2 regions of the Alkaliphilus sp. B6464 genome follow, and region 1 is predicted to be linked to the other one. Evidence: riboswitches for the same ligand, from Rfam matches in the RefSeq annotation. Region 1 holds a riboswitch; the other holds the start of a gene.
What was found. A riboswitch is a leader RNA that binds a small molecule or an ion and turns the genes downstream of it on or off. The one in region 1 is predicted to bind cobalamin.
Positions count from the first base shown of each region.

Region 2: it holds a riboswitch for cobalamin, as region 1 does, so the genes downstream of both, HYG84_RS16905 (ABC transporter substrate-binding protein) here and HYG84_RS08805 (cobyric acid synthase) in region 1, are expected to answer to the same signal.

Region 1 covers NZ_CP058557.1:1,806,243-1,812,394, forward strand. Annotated here, with positions in the region: gene HYG84_RS08780 (CsxC family protein) at 28-849, opposite strand; gene HYG84_RS08785 (Gmad2 immunoglobulin-like domain-containing protein) at 1,117-1,971, shown strand; gene HYG84_RS08790 (N-acetylmuramoyl-L-alanine amidase family protein) at 2,106-2,834, opposite strand; gene eutH (ethanolamine utilization protein EutH) at 3,073-4,194, shown strand; gene HYG84_RS20520 (hypothetical protein) at 4,197-4,328, shown strand; cobalamin riboswitch at 4,368-4,546, shown strand; gene HYG84_RS08805 (cobyric acid synthase) at 4,691-5,569, shown strand; gene cbiB (adenosylcobinamide-phosphate synthase CbiB) at 5,559-6,152, shown strand, end outside.
Region 2 covers NZ_CP058557.1:3,320,471-3,326,622, reverse strand. Annotated here, with positions in the region: gene HYG84_RS16910 (lipase family alpha/beta hydrolase) at 1-1,123, shown strand, start outside; cobalamin riboswitch at 1,193-1,366, shown strand; gene HYG84_RS16905 (ABC transporter substrate-binding protein) at 1,478-2,452, shown strand; gene HYG84_RS16900 (FecCD family ABC transporter permease) at 2,503-3,540, shown strand; gene HYG84_RS16895 (heme ABC transporter ATP-binding protein) at 3,552-4,343, shown strand; gene HYG84_RS16890 (Fur family transcriptional regulator) at 4,356-4,778, opposite strand; gene HYG84_RS16885 (Cof-type HAD-IIB family hydrolase) at 4,920-5,759, shown strand; gene HYG84_RS16880 (5'-nucleotidase C-terminal domain-containing protein) at 6,040-6,152, shown strand, end outside.

The DNA.
Region 1 (6,152 bases):
AATTAGAGTACATTATTTTTAAAGGGTCTAGCAAGATTTAGTAGAAGTAGCACCAATTGCTACCTGTCTGTTTTGTAAGATTTTAAGAGTAAGAGTTATAACCATCTTCTCTTCAATTTTTGTAAATAGCTTTTCTCCTACAGGTAGGTGCATATGATGTGGACGTTCACGGTGTAAAAATTCATCAAACTCAACGATTTTAGCACTTATTAATTCGCAGAATGGTAGTTCGTTGAAAAATTCAGTACTAATTTGATTAAATTCTGATAAATCTCCGGATAACAATCTATCTTTTTCAGCAAAGGTATTTGGTAGCTCGTTTGTTCTAAAAAATTCAAATTCACTGGATGTATTGTTAGCAATAGGTGCTGGATTTGTGCCATTAAATTTAACTACTGTTGTACATTCAAAAGGAACATCTACTGTACAATGACGGATATCTCCGCATATTCCATTATGACTTGAGCAATCTCTTGTTGCAAAGTCAATGTTTTTACGAACAAATCCTTTAATAAATAAAATGTCAGTATCTTGTATAAGCATACATTGAGTTACTTTTACCTTTTTCTTAATATTTTTAATTTCCATTGCTGGTTCAGGCAGATTAATTAATGAAGTAACATTAAAGCGAACTGCTAACTCAGCTAAAACAACTGGTATCTTAGCTACAGCACCTGTTGTAATTGGAGATAGTGATACTGGGCTATTGTCACAATCACCTAATGTTTCAGCTTTTACATCAACACAATATGATTTACATTCTGATTTTTCTTGTATATTAATATTATCAGATTTGACAGAATAAGCTGACATATCTATTTTATTAACAGAAACTTCTCTATTATCCATACTGATTTCCTCCTATTGATTTTTATGATATATGAAGACATCCTATATTCTTTCCTAGTACATCTTATTCCGTTATTGTATTTTTGTGAATATTTTTTAAAATTTTAATGATATTTAGTTGAAAAGATCATTAAAATTAATAAATATTTAAATGCTATACAGATGATATCGGGGGTATAATATACAAGGGAATAAGTTTTATACATAGGCTTAGCTTTAGATTTGATAAACATTAATATAATCTAAATAAAAAGGGAGTGGATATGGATGAAAGTTAGTAAAATAGGAATTTTTAAGAATAGAGTTCCTTTACTTTTAATTAGTATGTTATTAGCTATAACTATAACGGGTTGTAATATAAGTAAAGGGCCTACTCCTTCTGAAAAACCAGAAGATAAAATTGACAATAATATAGATAAGGATAAAGAAGCTATGGAATCAAGAAATACTATAGATGAAAGTATAAAGAATAAGATGAAAATAGTAGAGGAAGAGTCAATATTAGAAGCTGCTAAAGAGTGGTTCCATGAATTTGATAAAATAGAAGGCGCTTATGTTTTTCAGCACCCTGATGCTACCTATATTAGAATAAACTCTAAAGAGAGACCTACTGGAGGCTATTCTATTCATATAAAAGATTATTCAGGAGAAGAATATCATAGAGTTATTAAATTTGAAATAGTAGAGCCGAAGGAAGGGGAGATAGTTAGTCAAGCTATTACATATCCTTCAGTTATATTAGAAATTCCTTCAGATTCAGTCGGTCAATATGAAATAAGAACAAAAAATGAGGAAGTATTTAAATCTAAAGAAAAACTTATATTAGCAAAACTTGAATTGCCTAAAGAAAATGAAGGTATAAGCAATCCAGTAAGAATTAAAGGTAAGATTATTGCCTTTGAAGGTGCATTTTCTGTAAGAGTTTTAGATGATAAGGATAAAGTGATTTATGAAGAGCATTTACAGGCAGATGCAGGTGGACCTAATTGGGGGAAATTTGATACTGAAATAACTTATCCTAAGCCTAATAGTGAGTCTGGTAGTATAGAGATTGGAGAGTATACCGCAAAGGAAGGGGAATATGTAGCAAGGGACAGGGTTTCTATTAAATTTAGTGAATAGATGAAAGATATTGCTTCAAAATTTAAAGTGTGATTTAACCATTATATAGTAAAAAATAATTTTAGGCTGTTAGCAATATTAATTGCTGGCAGCCTAACTCGTATTGTCTAAGAAAACATAAAGTTTTTAATCTTTTACCTATACATATATTCTACAATACCTTCTGCTATTGCTTTTGCCATGATTTGTTGGTAATCATTAGTTTGTATAAGCTTATTATCTATAGGATTGGTTATAAAACCAGTTTCTATTATAACTCCTGGAGATTTAGATGTTCTCAATATATAATAATTACCAGTTGCTATTTCAGCCTTTACATTTGTTATATTTAAAAAGTCTTTAAAAACCATTTTGTTTACGCTATTACAAATACTTTGGGCTAGTTGTTTACTTTCCTCTGATTCGGAGTAATAGAATATTCTAACACCTCTTACACTGGACTTTTTATATGAATCCATATGGACACTTACGAAGGCTGTAGAATTATTACTATCTATAATTGTTCTCCTAGCATGTAGGTCTCTATTATATCTTGAAGACTTTAAATTGCTTTTAGACTCCAATGATACATCAGAATTTCTTGTCATAACAACATTTATACCCTTATCCTTTAGTATCTTTCTTAGTTTCAAAGAAACCTGTAAGTTTACAGTTTTTTCTAACAGACCCGCGCTACTAGATCCTCCATCTATGCCGCCATGTCCTGGATCTACCACTATAATTTTTCTGTTGGTATTAAATACAGCAATAGGATTGTTTGAAATAAAAAGAGGAATAAGAATTAATAGTAATATAAATACAATAATTGCTGTTACAATTTTTTTATTAACTTTAATAACTAGAAAAATTGTTTTGTTAAACATAATAAATCACCTTCTTAATAAAATCATATAATCCATTATACTCTTAGAAAGATTCATATAGAATTTAAAAGTAAAAATAAACTAAGTCATTATTAAGGGAAAACCCATAGTGCATCTAAAGGTTAAGTTATATAACTAATGAAAAGATTGACAATTTAAATAGCCCTGTTGTACGATGTAAAGGAAGGTTAAAATGTGCAAAAATTAAGAACATATATAGAAGGGGCATAAGTCTAAAATGAATGATATAATACTATATATTCTTATGGTTTTTATGGGATTAGGAGCATTGGATAGGGTATTTGGATATAAATTAGGGCTTGGGCAAAAGTTTGAAGAAGGGTTTATGGCAATGGGGAATTTAGCCTTATCAATTATAGGAATTTACTCCATAGCACCTCTATTATCTACAAGCTTAGAAAAAATAGTAGGACCTGTATTTTCTTTTTTAGGGGCAGATCCTGCAATATTTCCTGCATCTATTTTAGCTTCTGATATGGGAGGATATCTTTCTGCGATAAAAATGGCTGAAAATCAGGAAATTGGTCTTTTCGCAGGTTTAATATTATCTTCTAGTTTAGGCACAGCTGTTATTTTTACTATACCAATAGGGGCCGGACTTATTCAAAAACAAGATTATCCTTATTTTACAAAGGGAATATTAGCAGGACTTTTAACTGTTCCTATTAGTGGATTTGCAGGGGGCATATCTATGGGCTTACCAATAGGAATATTAGTTAAAAATCTTCTGCCTATTATTTTTATTGCACTTATTTTAGGTATAGGCTTAAGTAAATGGCCTCAAAAAATGATTACAGGATTTTATTGGTTTAGCAAGTCAATTGTAACCTTAGGGACATTAGGTCTTGTAATTTCAATTATACAAAATGTAACAGGAAAAATAATAATAACGGCTATGGAGCCTTTTGAGGAAGGACTTAAAATTGTTGGAAGTATTTCTATTATTTTAGCTGGTGCTTATCCTATGGTACTTGTTATGACCAATGTATTTAAAAAGCCTTTAGCAAAAATGGGTAATGCTTTGGGTATATGTGATAAGGCTACCACAGCTTTAATTATGAGCTTGGCAAACAATATACCGGGGTTTGCTAATATGCACGATATGCACGAAAGAGGAAAGGTAATGGTTTCGGCCTTTGCCGTAGGTGGAGCCTTTGTATTAGGTGGACAACTGGGATTTGTTGCAGGAATAGATAAGTCTATGCTTACACCTTTTATTGTAAGCAAAGTTGTTGGTGGTGTAGGGTCTATAACTATAGCATATCTGATTACAAAGCCAAATCAAAAAAATATATCTAATTATGAGGAAGAAAAAATATTGGAGTTAGCTATCGAATAAATGTGATCTTTTCTGCAATTGTTACAGGATATGGTAGGGGCATATCAGAAGTTGGTGCTATAATAATTGTAGGTGGTAATATAAATGGAAAGTTGTGTGAGTTGCACAAATTAAGAAACCTATTACTAGGTTGACAATGATATTGTAACTAAACTATAATAAGTTTATAATATAAAATTAAATAATTTCAAGGTGCTTTGTTTATAAAGTTAAAAGGGAAAGAGGTTGAAATCCTCTACAGCCCCCGCTACTGTGAGCAGGTATGAAATCTTCGTATCCACTGGGAAACTGGGAAGGGAAGATAGTAAATAGATCTGTAAGTCAGGAGACCTGCCTTGAAAAGGAAAGAATCACAGCTTCGGAGGGAAGTATGGAAGGTTCATCATATAATCATATCTAACTTTATCTTATCTGATGAATTCAACACATAGACACTCTATGTGTTTTTTTGTTTTCCAAGACAAAAGAAAAATAAAATCCTAAAGGAGGTGTCAAATTGGCTAAAAATATTATGCTTCAGGGAACATCCTCTTCAGTTGGTAAAACAATACTAACTGCTGCACTATGTAGAATTTTTAAGCAAGATGGTTTTTCAGTAGCACCTTTTAAATCTCAAAATATGACATCTAATTCATTTATAACTAAAGATGGTAAAGAGATTGCAGGTTCCCAAGCTATACAGGCAGAAGCGGCTGGAATTGAGGTTACAGTAGAAATGAACCCTATCTTATTAAAGCCCACCAGTGACAGAAAAAGCCAAGTAATAATAAATGGAGTTTTAACTAGTAATATGCCAGCTTCACTTTACCAAGAGAAAAAGATAGAACTAAAAAAGGTAATAAAGAATGCATATGATGTTTTAAGTAGTAAATTTGATATTTTAGTAATTGAAGGTGCAGGAAGTCCAGCAGAAATTAATTTAAGTAAAAATGATATTGTAAATATGGGGTTAGCAAACTTAGTAGATGCTCCTGTTATTCTTATCGGGGATATTGATAGGGGAGGTATTTTTGCTTCTATATATGGAACTATTATGCTCCTTAATGAAGAAGAACGAAATAGAATAAAAGGATTTATTATAAACAAATTTAGAGGAGATTTGGAGATTTTAAAACCAGGCATAAAAATGCTAGAGGATTTGGTGAACAAGCCCTGCTTAGGTGTAATTCCATACTTTGAAATTAATATTGAAGACGAAGATAGCTTGGTTGATCCTGAGGAAGCCGGTAGAAGAAAAGATATTAAAGAGAAATCCAGTGCAGAAGATTATAAAAAAATAAAGGAATTAGAATATGATAAGCTGGCTACTACTGTTAGAGAGAATATTGATATAGAAAATATTAGAAGTATTATGGGGATTAATAATGGACAATAGCATTTTGTTACTAATTGTAGTCGCATTAGACTTTGTATTAGGTGATCCACCAAATTGGCCTCATCCAATTAGGTGGATAGGATTGAGCATAAGTAGATATGAAAAAATCATCAGAAAAAGCGGATTAAATTTAAAGCTGGGAGGATTTATATTAGCTTTACTATCTTTAGCTACCGTTTTGACTGTGTCTACATTAATACTTAAAGTAACTCAGCTTATACATCCATTATTTGAAACCATAATTATGATATATTTACTCTACACTTCTATAGCTGCTAAATGTTTAGATGTGGAGGCAAAAAAGGTACACAAGGCAGTGTATGAAAAAGATATAGAAAAAAGTCGAAAAATGCTATCCTATTTAGTTGGAAGAGATACTTCCCAATTAGACTTTGAAGAAGTAATAAGAGGTGTTGTTGAAACAGTGGCAGAAAACACCATCGATGGAGTACTAGCTCCGCTATTTTACATGGGCATTGGATTTTACTTCGGAGTTCCAGTACAGTTTGCTCTGGGCTATAAAGTAATAAATACTTTAGACTCTATGGTTGGATATTTACAGGAGCCTTATATAGAAATAGGC
Region 2 (6,152 bases), 1.5 Mb from region 1:
TTATGATTGGCGAAAAAGCTGTAGGGAAATAGTAAAGGAGTTTTTACAACCTTTAATATTACGGGTAAAAGAAAAGCATCCTAATCAAAAAGTTGATTTATTATGTCATAGTATGGGTGGAGTGGTAGCTCGTACTTATATTCAAAGTATAGAATACTCCTATAATGTTAGAAGTTTAATATGTTTTGGAACTCCTAATAAGGGAAACATTGAAGCCTATCATTTGTGGGGAACTGGAAAACTAATGAAGAAAACAGATACCGAAAAAGAACTATTTGACATTATACGCAGAGGATACATTTGGCTACTTACTAAGATACTAGATATACCTTTGGGGACAGAGAACATTGAAAAATTACATGAGAATTTTCCAGGATTAAGAGATTTAATACCTACAGATGATTATGGAAAAATATTATGCTGTAAAATTGATAATGATTACCACTATATTCCGAGAAAATATACACTTTATAATAATTATTTATTAAATGAGCTAAATAAAAATATAGATACATTAAATAATCGAGTTAAAAATCTATATTGTTTTGTTGGGACTAACAAGGAAACAGACAAAGTCCTATTACTAGATACAGAATTATTATTTAAATATAAAAAAGCATATGTTATAGGATCATTGAAAACAAAAGAAGGAGATGGGACAGTAACCGTTAATAGTGCAACTATAGATAATGCAGAAACATTTATAATGGAAGGAAGCCATAGTGAAATTTTATTAAGCTCTATGGAATATCTTGCAGACATATATAATTTAGATCGTTCATTATTTAACAAAGGTTCTGTAGAGCCTAAAGTATATCCATTAGGGATAATATTAAAAAAATATATTAATATAGAACTGAAAAAGGGAAGAGATATAATCGGTAAATTTATAGATGGAAAATTTATTACAGAGTATGAGCATATTTGCCAAGAGTTTGGAAAAGATTATTTGTGGATCATGTTAAAACACGTACCTAGTGGTGAATATATTTTAGAAACATCTGGCAAATATAAAGAAGATCATAATATTTTTGTAATAGGATCTATGATAGAAGAAGAATTAACAGAGACAGATGTACGAAAAGAAGAAACGGGTAGAATGTATTTTTCCTTTAAGGTATGAGATTAACAAAAGAAGTATAGCATAAAAAAGAATTGAAAATATTCCTCTTTTTTGATATCATTAAGGCGATCTAAATATTGACGGTGCTCAATTGAGCTTAAAAGGGAAAATGGTGAAAATCCATTACAGCCCCCGCTACTGTAAGTGATGATGAAACAGCAATATACCACTGGTCTTGACCGGGAAGGTGCTGAAGTAAAGTGATTCACGAGTCAGGAGACCTACCAAGTTTTAGCATATGCAGCCTTCGGAGGGATAGGTGAACGGTTAGTGTGTTTAAAATCCTTTACCATTTGGTGAGGGATTTTTTATATTTAAAATGGAAGTAAGAAACTATAGGAGGAGGATGTTTTTATGAGAAAATCAAAAGCAACTATATTTTTAGTAGTATTAATGCTATTAACAACCTTGCTATTTGGTTGTGTCAAAGAACAAAAGGAGAATTTACAGGGGGATGTAGGTAACAATATAGGGAATACAGCCTATCCTATGGATATTGTAGATGGATTTGGAAATTCTGTAACAATAGAGAAGCAACCAGAAAGAGTCGTTTCGATTGCGCCTAGTCAAACAGAAATTCTATTTGCTTTAGGATTAGAGGATAAAATTGTAGGAGTATCGGATTTTTGTGATTATCCTATAGAAGCCCTAGAGAAAGAAAAGGTAGGTAATGCCTTTGCAATAAATGTAGAGAAAATATTAGAGTTAAATCCAGATGTAGTATTCCTATATAACGAAGCCCTTCCTGAGTCTATAGAACAAATAAAGGCAAGTGGAATAGCGGTAATGTTATATTCGCCTGAAACAATCGATGAAATTTTTAATACCATATTACAATTAGGTGAAGTAATGGGTGTAGAAGAAGAATCGGAACAAATAGTAAATGAAATGCAGGAAAAAAGAGATAATATTGTTGATAAAGCTAAGAATGAGAAGAAAGCAAGAGTGTTTTATCAAGTTTGGGACGAGCCTTTAATGACAGCTGGTGAAGGGTCATTCATAAATGAGTTAATTACTTTAGCTGGTGGAGAAAATATTGCAGCTGATGGGGATGGAGCTTATCCTCAATATAGTGTTGAAGCTATGGTGGAAAAAGATCCTGAGATTTATATAGCACCAGCTCATACTGCTGAAAACTTCACTTTAAATCCTGAGCAAATGAAAGAATTAAAAAATATAATAAAATCTAGACCAGGTTATGATGTTATTACTGCCGTTAAAAATGATAAAATAGAGTTATTAGATCCTAATATAGTATCAAGACCAGGTGTTAGAACAATTGAGGCCTTAGAGTTATTTGCAAAGGCTATACATCCAGAAGTATTTTAATAATATATTCTAGCTATTTTAATGGGAATATATATGGAGGCAGACTGTCTATGGAAAAGCACAATTATCTAAAAATATTTCCACTACTACTAATGACATTGATGATAACAATATCTATATCCTTAGTTATTGGAGTGGCTAATGTAACTATTATTGATAGCATAAAAATCATTTTAAAAACCATTCCCATAGTAGGAGATTATATTGATGTTTCAAATATACAAAAATCTCATATTGCAATTATACAAAACATTCGACTACCAAGAGTATTACTTTCTTTTCTAGTTGGATATGGATTATCAATTGTAGGCGTAGCTTTTCAAGGAATGTTAAAGAATCCTATGGCTGATCCTTTTATAGTAGGTACTTCTTCAGGAGCAGCTTTAGGGGCTTCTATAGCTATTTTGCTAAAGTTAAATAAAATGTTTTTTGGTATAGGAATTGTATCTATATTTGCGTTTGCAGGCGCTTTGTTAGCTACATTAATTGTATATAATATGGCTAGAATAAAGGGAAAAGTACCAGTAACTACATTATTATTAGCAGGAATTGCTACAGGGCAGTTTTTTACTGCTATAATGTCCTTTATAATGACAATTTCAACAAGAGATGTAAGTACAATTATTTTTTGGACAATGGGAAGTTTTTCAGGAAGAGGATGGAGTCATGTACAAATAGCTATAATACCAGTTTTATTGGGTAGTATCATAATATATATTTTTTCAAAGGACTTAAATATTATGTTATTAGGTGAAGATAGTGCACAGAACATGGGAGTTGAAACAGAAAAGGTTAAAAAAGTAATTTTAATTACCAGTGTATTAATAACAGCTTTTTTAGTTTCTGTTAGCGGAATAATCGGTTTTGTAGGTCTTATTGTGCCTCATATGGTTCGTTTACTTATGGGTCCAGACCATCGTATACTTATACCTGCTAGTGGACTAGTAGGAGGAATATTTTTAATTGTTGCAGATACTTTATCAAGAACGATTATTGCACCTACTGAAGTGCCTGTTGGTATTATTACTGCTTTAGCAGGAGGGCCTTTTTTTATTTACTTGCTTAGGAAAACAAAACGAACAATATAGGTGGTTATTGTATGGGAAAATGTATTGAAACAAAGGACTTAGTATTTCTTTACGATGAAAGGGTAATCTTAAATGATATTAATTTAAAGATTACAAAAGGCAGTATTATAACAATGATAGGACCTAATGGTTCAGGAAAATCAACATTATTAAAAAATTTAGCATCAACTTTAATGCCTAAAGTTGGAACTGTTCTACTAGATAATAGAGAATTAAAAAGTTATCCGTTAAAGGAATTAGCTCGTGAAATAGCTGTAGTTCCACAGAATACAAATATTGAATATGATTTTACTGTTCATGAAATTGTTTTAATGGGTAGAAATCCTTATGTAGGGAGATTCCAACAGGAAACTTTTAAAGATATTGCTGTAGTAAAGGAAGCAATGGAAAGAACGAATACGTGGCATTTGAGAGATAGAAGCATAAATCAGTTAAGTGGCGGGGAAAGTCAAAGGGTAGTTATTGCAAGAGCATTAGCTCAAGAGCCACAGATTCTCTTGTTAGACGAACCTACTGCAGCATTAGATATGCATCATCAAATAGAAATATTAGATCTATTAAAAGTATTAAATGAAGAAAAAGGGGTAACTATTATTATGGCACTTCATGATATAAATTTAGCTGCCCGCTATAGTAAAGAAATACTACTTCTTCATAAAGGTACAAAAATTATAATGGGAAGTCCAGATCAAGTAATAACAAAAGAAAACTTACAAAAAGCGTATAGTATAGACATGATTGTAGATAGAAATGAATATACCAATTCCTTGCAGGTTATTCCTTTATCGACTTTAAGGTTTTAGAGAATAGCAAAATTAAGAACTAGCCTTTTGTATACAATCAGAGCAGATTCCATAAAAACATAATTGTTGTTTTTGAATTTGATACTTTGAAATATTTTGCACCTTAATAGTTAAATCTTCAAAAACATCATTATTTAAATCCTCAATCTTTGAACAATTGCTACAAATGATATGTTGATGTTCTTCGGTTTTTCCATCATATCGAAAACTATTTTCTCCAATGTTTATTACCTGTATTAATCCTAGCTTAGAAAATAGCTCTAAAGATTTATATACGGTTGCTAAGCTCATAGTAGGGTAAGTAGGAGATAACTTTTTAAATACAGCTTCAGCATTAGGATGATCTATAGATTCCTTAACAGTTTGATATACTGCCATACGTTGAGGCGTAATTTTACAACTATTAGATTTAAGCTCTTTTATTAAAATATCCACAATATGCACCACCTTAAAATAATAATAATTATTATATACAATTATATCTTCATTATAGGATAGTGTTAATTATTTGTCAATATAATATATGTAAAAAGTTCCAGAAAATTTTATTTTTTACATTATTGAAGGAGGATTACAATGAAATATAAGCTTATAGTACTAGATATGGACGGTACATTACTTAATAGCAATAAAGAAGTTAGCATAGAAAATCAAAAGGCTTTAAAGAAAGCCCTGGATAGTGGAATCCAGGTTGCTATAGCTACTGGTAGAATATTTACATCTGCAAGGTTTTATGCAAGATTATTAGGTATTAAAGCGCCTATTATTGCGTGTAATGGTGCTTTGGTCAGAGATGCTAATAGTAATGAAGTTCTTGATATTAATCCAATAGATAAAGAGGACGCTTTAAAGGTTATAGAAGTTTTTAAAAAGTATAATGTTTATTTTCATATATATGATGAGGAAAAAATATATGTTGAAAAATTAGGCTTTAGCTCTTCAATATATAATGCCTGGAATGAAGATCAAAGTGATGAAAATAAAATTTCTATAGAAAAATTAGAAGATACTATTGGTTACTTTAAAAGTAACAATATAAATATATTAAAGCTAATGGCCGTTGATGATGATGATACAAAAATGGATATTATAAAAAAAGAGTTAGAAGGAATTAATAGTATTACTATTGATAAATCATGGTATAACAACTTAGAAGTTATGAGCAGGGGAGTATCCAAGGGAAAAGGAATTGAGATGTTAAGAAAAATTTATAAAGTGGAGCCTGAAGAAATTATTGCTTTTGGAGATAATTTTAATGATTTGTCAATGAAGTATTATGTAGGTACATTTGTTGCGATGGAAAATGGAGAAGAGTACGTTAAAAAGCAAGCTCATTATGTTACTACTTCTAATAATGACAATGGGGTAGCAAAGGGTATAGAAAAACTTATTTTAAATATAAAAAATAAATACTAAAATATATTTTGTGAATAATAAAGGAAAAAAATATAATATATAGAATATTCATATAATACAAGTAAATTTAATACAAAATATAATGTGTTAGATTTTCTTGTATTTTCTTATAGTCTAAGAAAGTGTAAGTTTTTTGACTATTAAGAAAAATTTAAAGCAGTAGAAGGATGGTAATATCTTAAGCACTTGAAAATTTAGAATAAATTTTAAGTGCGCAATGAGTCGATGCGATAGCATCGGACGAATTTTTTTATATTAAATAAGAAGGGGTTGAAAAATTATGGTAAATGTTTTTTCAAGAAAGAAGATAGCTATCTTCTTTGTGGTACTAACTTTAGTAATGGGCAGCTTAGGTGGAATTTTTACTTATGCTAATGAAGGAGTAGTTACCAA